2 regions of the Secundilactobacillus sp. MJ173 genome follow, and region 1 is predicted to be linked to the other one. Evidence: predicted binding sites of a transcription regulator. Region 1 holds the regulator's gene; the other holds the start of a gene.
The links. Region 1 encodes HrcA, which represses chaperone genes, less so after heat shock. Its sites were predicted from a motif close to TTAGCACTCNNNNNNNNNGAGTGCTAA; they were not measured.
Positions count from the first base shown of each region.

Region 2: the regulator HrcA is predicted to act here: its motif matches at 2,646-2,672, upstream of AC6H04_RS10310 (ATP-dependent Clp protease ATP-binding subunit).

Region 1 is NZ_BAAKGN010000013.1:18,312-25,390, forward strand. It holds gene infB (translation initiation factor IF-2) at 1-534, shown strand, start outside; gene rbfA (30S ribosome-binding factor RbfA) at 558-917, shown strand; gene truB (tRNA pseudouridine(55) synthase TruB) at 1,029-1,928, shown strand; gene ribF (riboflavin biosynthesis protein RibF) at 1,946-2,911, shown strand; gene hrcA (heat-inducible transcriptional repressor HrcA) at 3,017-4,060, shown strand; gene grpE (nucleotide exchange factor GrpE) at 4,076-4,714, shown strand; gene dnaK (molecular chaperone DnaK) at 4,763-6,640, shown strand; gene dnaJ (molecular chaperone DnaJ) at 6,855-7,079, shown strand, end outside.
Region 2 is NZ_BAAKGN010000064.1:42,072-49,150, forward strand. It holds gene AC6H04_RS10290 (glycosyltransferase family 4 protein) at 1-330, opposite strand, end outside; gene AC6H04_RS10295 (glycosyltransferase family 4 protein) at 353-1,531, opposite strand; gene AC6H04_RS10300 (phosphocarrier protein HPr) at 1,838-2,104, opposite strand; gene ykzS (protein YkzS) at 2,275-2,466, opposite strand; gene AC6H04_RS10310 (ATP-dependent Clp protease ATP-binding subunit) at 2,805-5,057, shown strand; gene AC6H04_RS10315 (MucBP domain-containing protein) at 5,200-6,297, shown strand; gene AC6H04_RS10320 (cation-translocating P-type ATPase) at 6,356-7,079, opposite strand, start outside.

The sequences.
Region 1 (7,079 bases):
GAAGTTGAGGGTGTTCGTGTGAACATCATTCATACCGCCGTTGGTGCGATCAATGAAAGTGATGTGACGCTGGCTGAAGCAAGTAGCGCCATCATCATTGGCTTCAACGTTCGACCAACACCGCAAGCTAAGTCACAAGCTGACCAAGACAACGTGGATATTCGTTTGCACCGAGTTATCTATAACGCTATCGATGAAATCGAACACGCTATGAAGGGTAAACTTGAACCAACTTATAAAGAAGAAGTCATTGGTGAAGTTGAAGTCAGAGATATCTTCAAGGCTTCTAAAGTTGGGACGATTGCCGGTGGAATGGTGACTGATGGTCATATTTCAAGTACCAGCGATGTTCGCTTGATCCGTGACTCAGTGGTTGTTTACGAAGGTAAGCTAGGCAGTTTGAAGCGCTTTAAGGATGACGTTAACGATGTTAAGCAGGGTCATGAATTAGGATTGACCATCGAAAACTACAACGACATTAAAGTCGGCGATGTTATCGAAGCTTATGTCATGAAGGAAGTTCCAATAGAATAGAGAGCTAACGAGGTGTTAGATAAATGGCACATTATCGTGTAGGACGGCTTGAACAAGAAATTCAGCGAGAAGTCAATGATATCTTACTGAAACGGGTTCGCGATCCACGAGTACAAGACATTACCGTTACAGGTGTTGTCGTCACCGGCGATTATCAGCAAGCAACAATTTACTACAGTATTTTGTCTGAAAAAGCTTCTGATGGTGAAAAGGCGGCTCAAGGATTAACCAAAGCGACCGGCCTGATTCGTAGCGAATTAAGTTCCCGCTTGAATATTTTCAAGGTACCGGAACTCACATTCGAGCGAGATGAATCCGTCCAATATGGGAGTCATATCGATCAGTTACTCAACAAGTTACATCGAGAAGATTCCAATCTGTAATTAAAAAGTCGTCCGTGGAAACTCTGCGGACGGCTTTTTTCGTGTCGGTATCGTCACTTCACGTGATATAATAACAAAGTTAGACAGTTTATAGGAAACGGAGCGGTTATAATGGATGGCATTATTCCACTATATAAAGAGCGCGGCATGACAAGTCATGACTGTGTGAATCACGTACGTCAAATTCTTCACATGAAAAAAGTTGGTCATTCTGGTACGCTGGATCCCAATGTAGATGGCGTCTTACCGATTTGTGTGGGTAGCGCGACAAAAGTTGTCGATTATTTAATGACGCATAAAAAGGTTTACCAGGGTAGCGTAACGTTGGGGCTTGCTACCGAAACAGAAGATTTGGATGGCGCTGAGGTCAAGCGGGTGACCATGACTGACCCGGTCTCTGATGAAAAAATCGATGCCATTATGGCGGGGATGGTGGGAGAGCTCTCTCAGGTGCCACCCATGTATTCAGCTGTAAAAGTGAATGGACGAAAGCTGTATGAATATGCCCGTGCTGGTCAAAGTGTCGAACGCCCCGTAAGAACCGTGACGATTAAGTCATTCAAGCGGACTAGTGATAGCCAGTTCGATGCTGCAACAGGCACCCAGCGTTTTGATTTTGAAGTGACCTGCTCCAAGGGGACTTACGTGCGGACTTTAGCTGTCCAAATTGGTACTGAACTGGGATTACCAGCTGTGATGTCTTCGCTAACACGAGTTGAAAGTGGTGGCTTTACCATTAGTGAAACGGTATCGTTGGCAGATCTCAGACAGCAAGTCGCTGACGATGCAGTTGATTTTCTCTACCCGATTGATCGGGTGCTGACGCAGTATCCGACGGTTGAAATTACTGATGAAACGTGGGCCGTTGTCAAAAATGGCGTCTGGCTTTTACCAGATGAGGTCGACTCTGATGCACCAGTGATATCACTGAAGTATCAAGGACAGATCAAGTGTCTGTATCAGCGGGTTAACAACCGTTATAAGCCGTTAAAAATGTTTAGTACTAAGTAGAAAGTTGGGACAATAATATGCGAGTAATTAAAATTCATCATCCATTAGCAGCCGCTGACGTCGTTGACGAGCCGGTTGTTTTGGCAATGGGCTTCTTTGATGGTGTTCATCTTGGTCATCAGGCGGTGATCAATCGTGCTCGCAGCATTGCAGATGAACGGGGGGTGGCATTAGCCGTTTTGACTTATGATCACCATCCAGCATTGGTTTATCAAAAATTAAGTCCAGAACGAAATCGCTATTTGACCGTTGATGATCGAAAGATGGCGTTATTTGAGCAACTCGGTGTCGACATTGTTTATCAGATTAACTTTGCCAGCCAGTATGCCGCTCAAACACCGCAGGAATTTGTGGACCATTATCTGATTGCCTTTCATGCCCAGGTCGTGGTGGCGGGTTATGACCATACCTATGGACCGAAAGAAATTGCAACCATGGCACGACTGCCAGAGTATGCGAAGGGTCGTTTTGAAATCGTCACGGTGGGTGAAAAGGAACTTCAAGCACAAAAAATTGGTTCCTCACGAATTCGTCACAACCTGGATCAGGGAGATATCAAAACGGTGAATAGTCTGTTAGGTTATCGCTATCAAACCGTTGGCACAGTGATGCACGGTGAAGCGCGGGGAAGAACCCTGGGCTTTCCGACCGCTAATGTCAGTCATGATGCCAAATACTGGCTGCCGGGTATCGGGGTTTACGTCACTCGTGTCAAAGTTAACGGTCAGTGGCATCCTGCTATGACGTCTATCGGTCGCAACGTCACTTTTGGTGAGGGTCGTCCGGTGACGGTTGAAGCATACTTACTCGATTTTCATGAAGCCATTTATGGTGAAATCGTGACCGTAGAATGGGACTATCGTTTGCGTGGTGAAGTTAAATTTGATTCCGTTGAAGGGTTAGTTCACCAACTAAATCAGGATGCGGAAGACACCAAAAGCTATTTTAAGGCACATCCCATCACCAAATTAGCACTCGAATGAATTAATTGCTAAAAATGTTAGCTGAATGCTTGACTTAAAAAACAGCGTTTGATACATTATATATGTGTCTTAGCACTTGGGTAACCTGAGTGCTAAAAAGAGGTGATGATCACGTTAACGGACAGACAGAATATGATTTTAAAAGCGATTGTTCGCGATTATACGAGCAGTGGCGTTCCTGTGGGTTCTAAGGCGCTAGCAGCACAGCTACCGATGCATGTCAGCTCAGCAACCGTGCGTAACGAAATGGCCGCTTTGGAAGAACTAGGGTTGATTGCGAAGACCCATTCCTCATCCGGTCGAATTCCTTCAGTAAAGGGATATCGTTATTACGTGGATCATTTGGTTCAGCCGGATCCGATCAAAGCCAATGACATTGATATCATTAAGTCTTCACTCGAAGGTCAGTTTTTAAAAATTGACGAGATCATTGAAACATCGGCAAAAATTTTATCCAATTTGACGTCGTATACCGCTTTTTCACTTAAGCCGGAGCATAAACAAAGCCGGCTAAGCGGTTTTAGGCTGGTACCGTTGGGAAAACGACAAGTCATGGCCGTTTTGGTCACTGATAACGGTGATGTTGAATCACAAACGTTTAACATTACCACGAAGATCACCGGTGACCAGCTTGAAGCTGTTGTTCGTCTGATCAATGATCAGTTGATCGGTAAGCCGTTAGACGAGGTGCTGGAGGCATTGAAGTCTGACATTCCTATGCAAGTTGCCAACTATTTACAGCAACCTGAAGGCTTCTTAAAGGTATTTGGCGATGTCTTAACCAAGGCCGCTCAAGAGCGGTTTTACGTTGGTGGTCGTCTTAACTTGTTAAGCTTTTCCGACAATAATGACGTGGATGAATTGAAATCGTTGTACACCTTGATGGATCACAGTGATGATATGGCAGATGTTTTAGGTCAGCCATCTGATCACATTCAGGTGAAGATTGGCAGTGAAATGACCAATGATATCTTAAAGGATTATAGTTTGATTACGGCAACCTATGAGGCCGGTGATCATGGTAAAGGCGTGATTGCCTTATTGGGACCAACGCGGATGCCATATTCACGGATGATTGGTTTAGTCGGTGCTTTCCGGCAGGAGCTAGCGCAACGACTCATTGATTATTATCGCTATTTTGATCAGTAGTAAAGGGGTGTTATAGTGGCTGAAGATAAGGAAAACCAAGCAGCAAACAACAAGACGGACGAGCAAAAAGACACACAGCAGCCCGCCGACAATGCAAAGGGTAACGAGCAACAGCCAAAGACCGATGCAGCTGAGTCAGCAGACAAAGCTACTTCGGCAGAGGATAAGAAGCCTGCGACTGACGATGCTTTAGCAAAAGCGCTGGCACAAGTCGATAGCTTACAAAAGCAGCTTGATAAGACTTCTGATCAATACTTGCGTGCTGAAGCTGAGATTCAAAATATTCAGAATCGCAATAAAAAGGATCAGGCAGCTTTGATCAAGTATGATGGTCAGCAATTAGCACATGATATTTTGCCGGCACTGGATAATCTGGAACGTGCACTGAGTACGCCAGTTGAAGGTGAACAGGCTGAATCCTTTAAAAAGGGAATTGAAATGGTTCAAAAGCACTTGATGGATGCGTTAACCAGTAATGGTGTCACTGAAATCAAGGCTGAAGGTGAGAAGTTCGATCCTAATATTCACCAAGCTGTTCAGACGGTTCCAGCAGAGTCAGATGATCAAAAAGATCACGTTACCAAGGTTCTGCAAAAAGGTTATCGTTTGAAGGATCGGGTTCTTCGTCCAGCAATGGTCATGGTCGCGCAATAATAACGCAATCGCTTGAATCAAACTTAAAACAAAGAGGGTAAATTATTCATGGCAAGTAATAAAATTATTGGTATTGACTTAGGGACTACAAACTCAGCAGTCGCTGTTCTTGAAGGTAAAGAACCTAAAATTATTCCTAATCCAGAAGGTGGCCGTACGACTCCTTCAGTTGTAGCGTTCAAAGATGGCAAACCATCCGTTGGTGCCGTAGCTAAGCGTCAAGCAATCACTAACCCCAACACGGTTTCTTCAATTAAGAGTCACATGGGTGAAGCCGGCTACAAAGTTAACATTGAAGGTAAGGACTACACACCAGAACAAATCTCTGCTTACATTTTGCAGTACATCAAAGACTTTGCTGAAGATTATATTGGCGACAAGGTAACCCAAGCGGTTATCACTGTACCAGCTTACTTTAACGATTCTCAGCGTCAGGCCACTAAGGATGCCGGTAAGATTGCTGGCTTGGAAGTTAAGCGAATCATCAACGAACCAACCGCTTCTTCATTAGCCTATGGGCTTGATAAGCAGGATGCTGATGAAAAGATCTTGGTTTACGACCTTGGTGGTGGTACCTTTGATGTTTCCATCCTTGATTTAGGTGACGGTGTGTTCGATGTTCTTTCTACTAATGGTGATACTCACCTTGGTGGTGATGACTTCGATAAGCGTGTCATGAACTGGTTGATCGAACAATTCAAAGCTGATAACGGCATTGATCTTTCTAAGGATAAGATGGCGATGCAACGTCTGAAGGAAGCTTCAGAAAAGGCTAAGATGGATTTGTCAGGTGTGACTGAAACTCAAATCAGCCTGCCATTTATCTCTGCTGGCGATAACGGCCCTCTTCACTTGGAGACCACGTTGACGCGTGCTAAGTTCAACGAATTAACGTCTGACTTAGTTGAAAAGACTCGAATCCCCGTTGAAAACGCCTTGAAGGACGCTAAGTTATCTGCTGACGACCTTGACGTTGTCATCTTAAACGGTGGTTCTACTCGGATTCCAGCTGTTCAAGAAGCTGTTAAGAAGTGGACTGGCAAGGAACCTAACCACTCAATCAACCCTGACGAAGCCGTTGCTTTAGGTGCCGCTGTTCAAGGTGGTGTCTTAACTGGTGATGTTAAGGACGTTGTTTTGCTTGATGTTACGCCACTTTCACTTGGTATTGAAACCATGGGCGGTGTCTTCACTAAGTTGATCGACCGTAATACAACGATTCCAACCAGCAAGTCACAAGTCTTCAGTACTGCCGCTGACAACCAACCAGCCGTTGATATTCACGTGCTGCAAGGTGAACGGCCAATGGCTGCTGACAACAAGACCTTGGGTAATTTCCAACTGACTGACATTCCAGCTGCACCTCGTGGTGTTCCTCAGATCGAAGTTACCTTTGACATTGACCGGAACGGTATCGTTAACGTTTCAGCCAAGGATAAGGGTACTGGTAAGGAACAAAAGATTACCATCAAGAGTTCCGGTGGTCTGTCAGACGAAGAAGTCGACAAGATGATGAAGGAAGCTCAAGAAAACGAAGAAGCCGACAAGAAGCGTAAGGAAGAGGCTGACTTGAAGAACGAAGTTGACCAATTACTCTTCACGGTTGATAAGACTTTGGACGAAGTTAAGGGCAAAGTTTCAGACGACGAAATTCAAAAAGCCAAGGATGCACGTGATGCACTTAAGAAGGCTCAAGATGATAACAACGTCGAAGAAATGAAGACTAAGAAGGATGACTTGAACAAGATCGTCCAAGACCTTTCAGTTAAACTTTATCAACAAGCTCAAGACCAAAAGGGTGCTGCTGACGGCACTGATGGTGCCCAAGCAAGTGGCGACCAATCAGGTAAAACTGATGATGGCAAGGGCGACGGTAAGACCTTTGACGGTGACTTCTCAGAAGTTAATGATGACGATAAAAAGTAATGATTAACGAGATAGCAGACAGGAAGTCAAGGCTCAAACGCGGGCTTTGGCTTTTTGTTTTGTAGGAAATATGCTATTCTACTTGAGTGAACGATTATTGGTTTAAATGATCATATGTGACTTAAGACGGTCATTTCAATAGGCCAAATGTGTTGTCATAAACTAGCAATTGGATGATTGCGGTGGACACAATGCTTACTTTTAGGAGGTTAACATGGCTGGTAAAGATTATTATGAAGTGCTTGGAATCTCAAAAGATGCATCCCAAGCTGAAATTAAAAAGGCCTACCGCCAATTATCAAAGAAGTACCATCCGGATATTAACAAAGCGCCTGGTGCTGAAGAGAAATTCAAGGAAGTCACTGAAGCTTATGAAGTTTTAAGTGACGAGCAAAAACGTGCGAACTACGATCAATATGGTTCAGCTGATGGGCCTCAA
Region 2 (7,079 bases), on a different contig from region 1:
TAACTGGTCCATCCGTTTGTAAAACGCAATCACATAACGATAGAAAACAGCCTTTGCAATTTTGGGCAACTTCAGACTGCCTTCTAAGGTTTCGGGCAGAAAATGTACAAAGCCGACTTTACGCCCCCGTCCAGGCATAAAAGTCGACAAGTAATACGGAAAGTTAACTGTATGATAATGGCTGATGTCACTGCGACCATATTGATTGATTTTAAGCGTAATCTGGTCAGACTCACGGGTTCTTAACAAGCGAACCAGCTCCGTGTAGACGCTGCCCACACCCTGACCCTTAACTGAATCTGCCGCCGAAAACATTGTGATTTTTAACATACATAGCTCCGTTTCTTAATTCTTAATTACTAACATCCGCTGAACTTTCATGGGCTTCTTCATAGTTAAGTTGCGCATCCCGATAGAAGGCAACGATTCGTTCACCGAATGTTTCACTTGAGACCTGCTTTAAAGTTTGATTTAAAGCGGTACGATCAGCAATTTTATCATGCTTAAGATACTCAATCATCTTTTCGATCATTTCATCGTGTGTCTTAAACGTTGCGCCTAACTCCGGATCCTTTAGCAGGTCATCCGTATAGGGACTGCTTTTGACCAGAATCTTTTTATCTGAGGCTAGAGCTTCAATGTACGTCAGCCCTTGAGATTCTGATTCAGAAGCCGAAACAAACAAATTAGTAGCGTGGTAAAAGGCCGAAACTTCATTATTATTAATCTCGCCGGTAAAAATCACCTGATCATCTAACCCCAGATCATGACTTTGCTTCTCGAGATCTTCTTTAGCGGGACCATCACCAACAATCATTAAGTAGGCGTTGGGAATGGTTTTTAAAATGGCTGCGAACCCATCGATGAGCTCTTTAATATTTTTCTCATAAGCCACTCGGCTCAACGATAACATCATTGGTGCATCAGCAGGAACGTGGTACTTTTCTCGGACATCAAGTTCGTTTTCATCCGGCTCGTACTGTTCCAGATCAATCCCAGTTGGAATCACCCGAATCGGTGCTTTAACACCGTACTCGCTAAGTTTATCGATGACCCGTTCACTTGGGGCAACAACCCCATCTAAATGGCTACAGAAAGCTAACGTCATCTGCTTAACGTGCACTGGCTTCAAAATTTTACCATTAGCAACATAGTGCAAATAGTCTTCATACATGGTGTGGTACGTATGAATGCACGGAATTTTCATAGCTCGAGCGACAAATTTGCCGATCATCCCCATGGAAAACTCTGTTTGCGTGTGGACAATATCCAAATTCAATTCCTTAGCTAGCTGATAGGCATGCAAAAGGCCCCGAAAGGCAATTCGCCGATCGGTAAATGAAACGAATGGCACACTGGGAAAACGAAAGATGTTGCGTTCATAAACATCTTTCTCCACGTGTGGATCAGTTGTCGTAAAAATGTACACCTGATGCCCTTGTTTTTCCAACTCATGCCGCAGTGTTTTGATTGAAGTTGCCACACCACTCACTTGAGGGAAGTATGTGTCAGTAAATAACCCTATGTTCACGACAAAATCCCCCCTATCATTAATTCCGTTTTCTCGTTGTTGATAATTATATTGGTTAGGTATGTTGATTGCAAGAATAGAAAACCGCACCTGGACAATGGCCGTGAGACTTAAATGAACGAGTTTCTTCAATCAATAACGATAACTTATCCCCCACTGAGGTGCAAGCCCCTTTGCCGTTTCTTAATTTAAAACATAAAAACGGTTCACCAGAAATAAAATATTCTGAGTGAACCGTAGTTGATGTCATTAGCTTACCAAATTGCGGCAAGCCATTACTGATCAGTAAGTATAATTGCAGGAGCTTTAGTCAGTAAGACCTTCAGCCTTCATCGTCTTAGCGACTTCTTCCATAGCTTCAGTCTCATCGTCACCATCAGCAGAGATAGTAACGTCAGTGTTTTGGCCAACACCTAATGACATGACACCCATGATGGACTTCAAGTTGATAGACTTCCCATCATACTCTAAGTTAATGTCTGAATTGAACTTGCTAGCTGCTTGTACTAACAGGGTTGCAGGACGGGCATGAATACCAGCTTCTGCGGTAATCCGAAAGTTGCGCTTTTCCATAATATATCGATCTCCTTTATCTGCTAAAAACAAATTGGGCTACTTTTCATTAGTTTCATAGGTACAGCTTTTATGAAATAAATAGAAAAACACCTTTACACTAAGAGTATCAATTTATCCAAGAAAATACAAGCCGTTGAGAAAAATAATCAACCGCTTACATTGTCTATTTACTGTGTTTGGTCATGGTCATAATGATAAATGATCTTACCGTTTTTCTCAGCGTTACCCACGATCCGCTTACGGGACTCAAATTGCATGTAGGCCGTTTGGAACGCCATGAACTCTGCTGGCTCAACTGTAAATTCATCTAGTTCGCCCGATTTTAGCTGCGCCATCAAATTGGCATAGTCTTCAGCCAAGGCTGTCACCTCCACAGCACGAAAAAATTTAGTCAACATATTGTACCATAACATCTAGGCTGAAGTCAGTTCTTAATAGAAGGCGTAAGCTGCTGAAAAAAATCATTTACCCGAAATTGCCGATTATTCAGTCAAACTGCTTGCAACATCAGCCAAAATGAAGTAAAACATAACTTGAGTTAGCACTCGAGTAGTGATGGTGCTAATTTTATCTCAGAGGTGCGAGCAAATGACTTGCGAAAACACTTGAATATTGTATAATATGTTTAAAGGTCAAGATTGGTCAAACTTTTGATCAGTGACTGATTTGACTACTTTAATAAGAGAGGAGTCAAGATATGCTGTGTCAGAATTGTCATCAACGTGAAGCGACGATTCATTTGTACCTGAATGTGAATGGTCAGCGACAGCAAGTTGATCTTTGTCAAAATTGCTATCAACTTCTAAAAAATCAGCAGAATAACTCTAATCCTGGAAATGGAGGCGCACAAATGGCACAAGATCCATTTGGTTTTGGTAACCTAGATGATATTTTCCGCGCCATGCAAGGCGGTAACCCTAATGGCAATCCTCAAGGCTATCAGCAACAAGTACCACCTACACAACCAAGCGGTCCCCGTAACGGCGGTGGCCAAAATGGTAATGGCAACGGTGGCCTACTAGGACAATACGGGTTAGACCTCACCCAATTAGCCAGTGAAGGCAAGATTGATCCCGTGATTGGCCGTGATCGTGAAATTTCTCGCGTCATCGAAATTTTAAATCGACGAACCAAAAACAACCCCGTTTTAATCGGTGAAGCCGGTGTTGGTAAAACGGCGGTGGTTGAAGGCTTAGCTCAAAAGATCGTCTCCGGTGACGTACCACAAAAACTACAAAATAAGAAGATTATCCGTTTTGACGTGGTTTCCCTGGTTCAAGGAACTGGTATCCGTGGTCAATTTGAACAACGGATGCAGCAGTTAATGAAGGAAGTTACCGATAACCCTAACGTCATCCTCTTTATCGATGAAATCCACGAAATCGTGGGTGCTGGTAATGCTGAAGGCGGTATGGATGCTGGTAACGTCTTAAAACCAGCCCTTGCCCGTGGCGAATTCCAGTTAGTCGGTGCGACAACTTTAAATGAATACCGTGATATTGAAAAGGACCAAGCACTGGCTCGTCGTTTGCAGCCTGTTACTGTAAACGAACCTTCTCCTGAAGAAGCCGTTAAGATTTTAAAGGGTATCCAGAAGAAATACGAAGACTATCACCACGTCCACTATACGGACAGCGCGCTTGAAGCAGCGGTTAAATTATCTGATCGTTACATTCAAGACCGTTTCTTACCTGACAAGGCCATCGACTTACTTGATGAATCAGGTTCTAAGAAGAATTTGACCATTAACGTGGTTGATCCAAAGACCATCGATGATAAAATCAAGTCGGCTGAAGATCAAAAACAGGCCGCTTTAAAACAGGAAGACTACGAAAAAGCCGCTTATTACCGCGATCAAGTTAACAAACTTGAAGAAGCTAAAAAATCACAAACCGGTACCACTTCTTCCGATGACGAACCACAAGTTACCGAGGAAGATATGCAGCGAATTGTTGAAGAAAAGACGGGCATTCCAGTCGGTGAACTTCAAAACAAGGAACAGCAGCAGTTACGTGACTTGGGCAGTTCATTAAAGAGCCACGTGATTGGCCAAGACGATGCCGTAGACAAAGTATCCCGAGCCATTCGTCGTAACCGAATCGGTCTCAATGGAACTGGTCGCCCAATTGGCTCATTCCTATTCGTTGGACCTACTGGTGTTGGTAAAACTGAGTTGGCTAAGCAACTAGCCCGTGAACTTTTCGGTTCAACGGAGGCTATGATCCGGTTTGACATGTCTGAGTACATGGAGCCGCATTCAGTGGCTAAGCTGATTGGTTCGCCTCCTGGCTACGTTGGTTACGAAGAAGCTGGTCAGTTGACTGAACAGGTTCGTCGCCACCCTTACAGCTTGATCCTACTGGACGAAGTTGAAAAAGCCCACCCAGATGTCATGCATATGTTCTTGCAGATCTTGGATGATGGCCGTTTGACTGATTCACAAGGCCGGACGGTTTCCTTCAAGGATACGATCATCATCATGACCTCTAACGCCGGTTCTGGCGATGCTGAAGCAAGCGTTGGGTTTGGTGCTGAAGTTTCTGGCAAGACCCACTCCGTTCTTGATCAATTAACCAACTACTTCAAGCCTGAATTCTTGAACCGGTTTGACGACATCATTGAATTTAACTCCCTCACTAAGGAGAACTTGATGAAGATCGTTGACCTCATGATTACTGATGTTAACGGTATGCTTGCTAACCAAGGCCTGCACGTTCACGTGACTGAACCCGTTGAATCAAAACTTGTGGAATTAGGTTATGATCCAGCCATGGGTGCTCGACCACTGCGTCGTGTGATTCAAGAACAAATAGAAGACCGGATTGCCGACTTCTACTTGGAACACAGTGACGTTAAGAATTTAGTGGCGAAGATTGAAAATGGTGACATTACGCTTGCTGAGGAATCACCAGCTGCACCTGCAACTAGTGAAAACAAGACTAAGAAGTAATGTCTAATGAGAGCTCGACTATCACTTATCTGGTAGCCGAGCTTTTTTGTATTCTCAACAACCAATATCTCCGCGAAACCGTTTCCGCAACCTAACAGTTGGGGTATACTAGAGGTAACGTTACATTGAGAGGAGGATCTGCATGGCTTTTTTTGATCGACTACGAAAATTAATGACTAAAAATCGACCACGAACCCCCTCTCGCCGGAGAAAAACAGTTTCACCAGAGAAACCCGCCCTAAGAAACAGACGTATTGGTGTTAAGTCAGCTCATCAGCTAACTATTCAAGCCAGCCCTGAGACGAGCACTTCTGAATTAGATTCCGCTGCAGAGGTAACTTCCGAAAAAACGGTTAAATTCCAACCAGCATCCGCAGTAATGCTAATTTTGTATCTGGATGATCAAAATCAATCACTAGCAAAACCCCAGTGGCTCAATGGCCAATTGGGTGAAAAAATCCACTTTAGCCCTCGTCATATCGAAAATTATCTGCTATTTCATATCATCGGCTTTACCACTGTATTTAACAGCCCATATCGCATCATGACACTGCAGTACACTAAAAAACTGGGTCACCCGGTGATCATGTATTCCGTTGACTACGATACCCGAGAAATGATTGCGCCACCGGTTATCCAAACTGGTGCTGTTAATCAACCTTTCGCCTTTAGTACAGCAGTCGTTGAAGGCTTTCACTTGATCAAGGCCAGTCGCTCGCTCACGGGACATTTTACTGAACAAGCACAGACCATCATCGTCATGCTACGCCGTAACACTTGGACAGCTGTTCAACGAATCAGTATTTTCGTTAAATTACTAGCTGATACTCGAATCTTAAATCAGCCAGATGGCGACATGTATGGCTACGAATTCCCGAAGAATTCAGTTTGGCGCGCGTTTATTCGGATCAACACTCAAAACGGTGAAACCTGGTTCAATTTGGGTGGTCCGCAATGGATCAATGGAAAAAACGTCACCCAGACTGAACGGCCAGAAAATCAACAAATTGTCCAACGTACCCCCATAAACTTTACACCGATTAAACAAGCTGCTGTCATCGATTTTGTTGCCGGTCATTCGCTGCACACTTACGACCGGCCAAATGGTCAGGCAGTGAAGCTAATTGCGGATGGTACAAAAGTTCAAATTACTGGTGAATACACTGATACTTATCAGCTTAAATGGTACCAGATGGCCGATGCTACGGTCATTCGGGCTCAGTACGTTAAATTATTATAATGATATAAAATACACCACGATGCCAGCCAACGCTTCACTGACACCGTGGTGTATTTAATTACTCTTCATCTAAGACCATCGGTGATTTGAATTTTAACAGTTGCAGCCGTTTATTGATCTCAAGCACACAGCTCGGGATAAAGATGGCGATGAGAATCACTAACCAGTTGATTGCTGGCAATGTGGTTAACTGGAACGCGTCTCGTAACCACGGAAAGACCGCTGTACTCACAACAAAGCTGGCTGCCAGCAACACGCCGACGTTCAACGCTGGATTACGGCGAACCCCTTGCCATGACAAGAATGAACGTTGCTTGATCGGATAAATATCAATCATGGATCCCAATGCTAGAGTGAAGAACAGCATGGTCATCCCAACTGCCGGGTCATTATTAGCAAGTCCGAAACGACCAAGGCTATAGACACCCAGAGTCAAAACAATAAACGTTGCCGTCCGAACCGCTACTCGTTGACCTAAACCATCCGCAAAAATACTGGTTTTTCGGCTGATTGGCGGCCGTTTCATGTTCCGTGCTTCGGCTGGTTCACGGCTGAGGTAGAATCCTGGAATGCCATCCGCCAACACGTTGATCAGCAATAACTGTTCTGCAATCAACGGTGCACCCCAGCCAATCCCAACCGCAAAAATCATGAGGAAAATTTGAGCGAAGTTAACACCAATCAAGAATTCCACTGCTTTTAGGATATTTTGATAAACGGCTCGACCCGTGGAAACCGCGGCAACGATCGTTTCAAAGTTATCATCCGTCAGAATCATATCA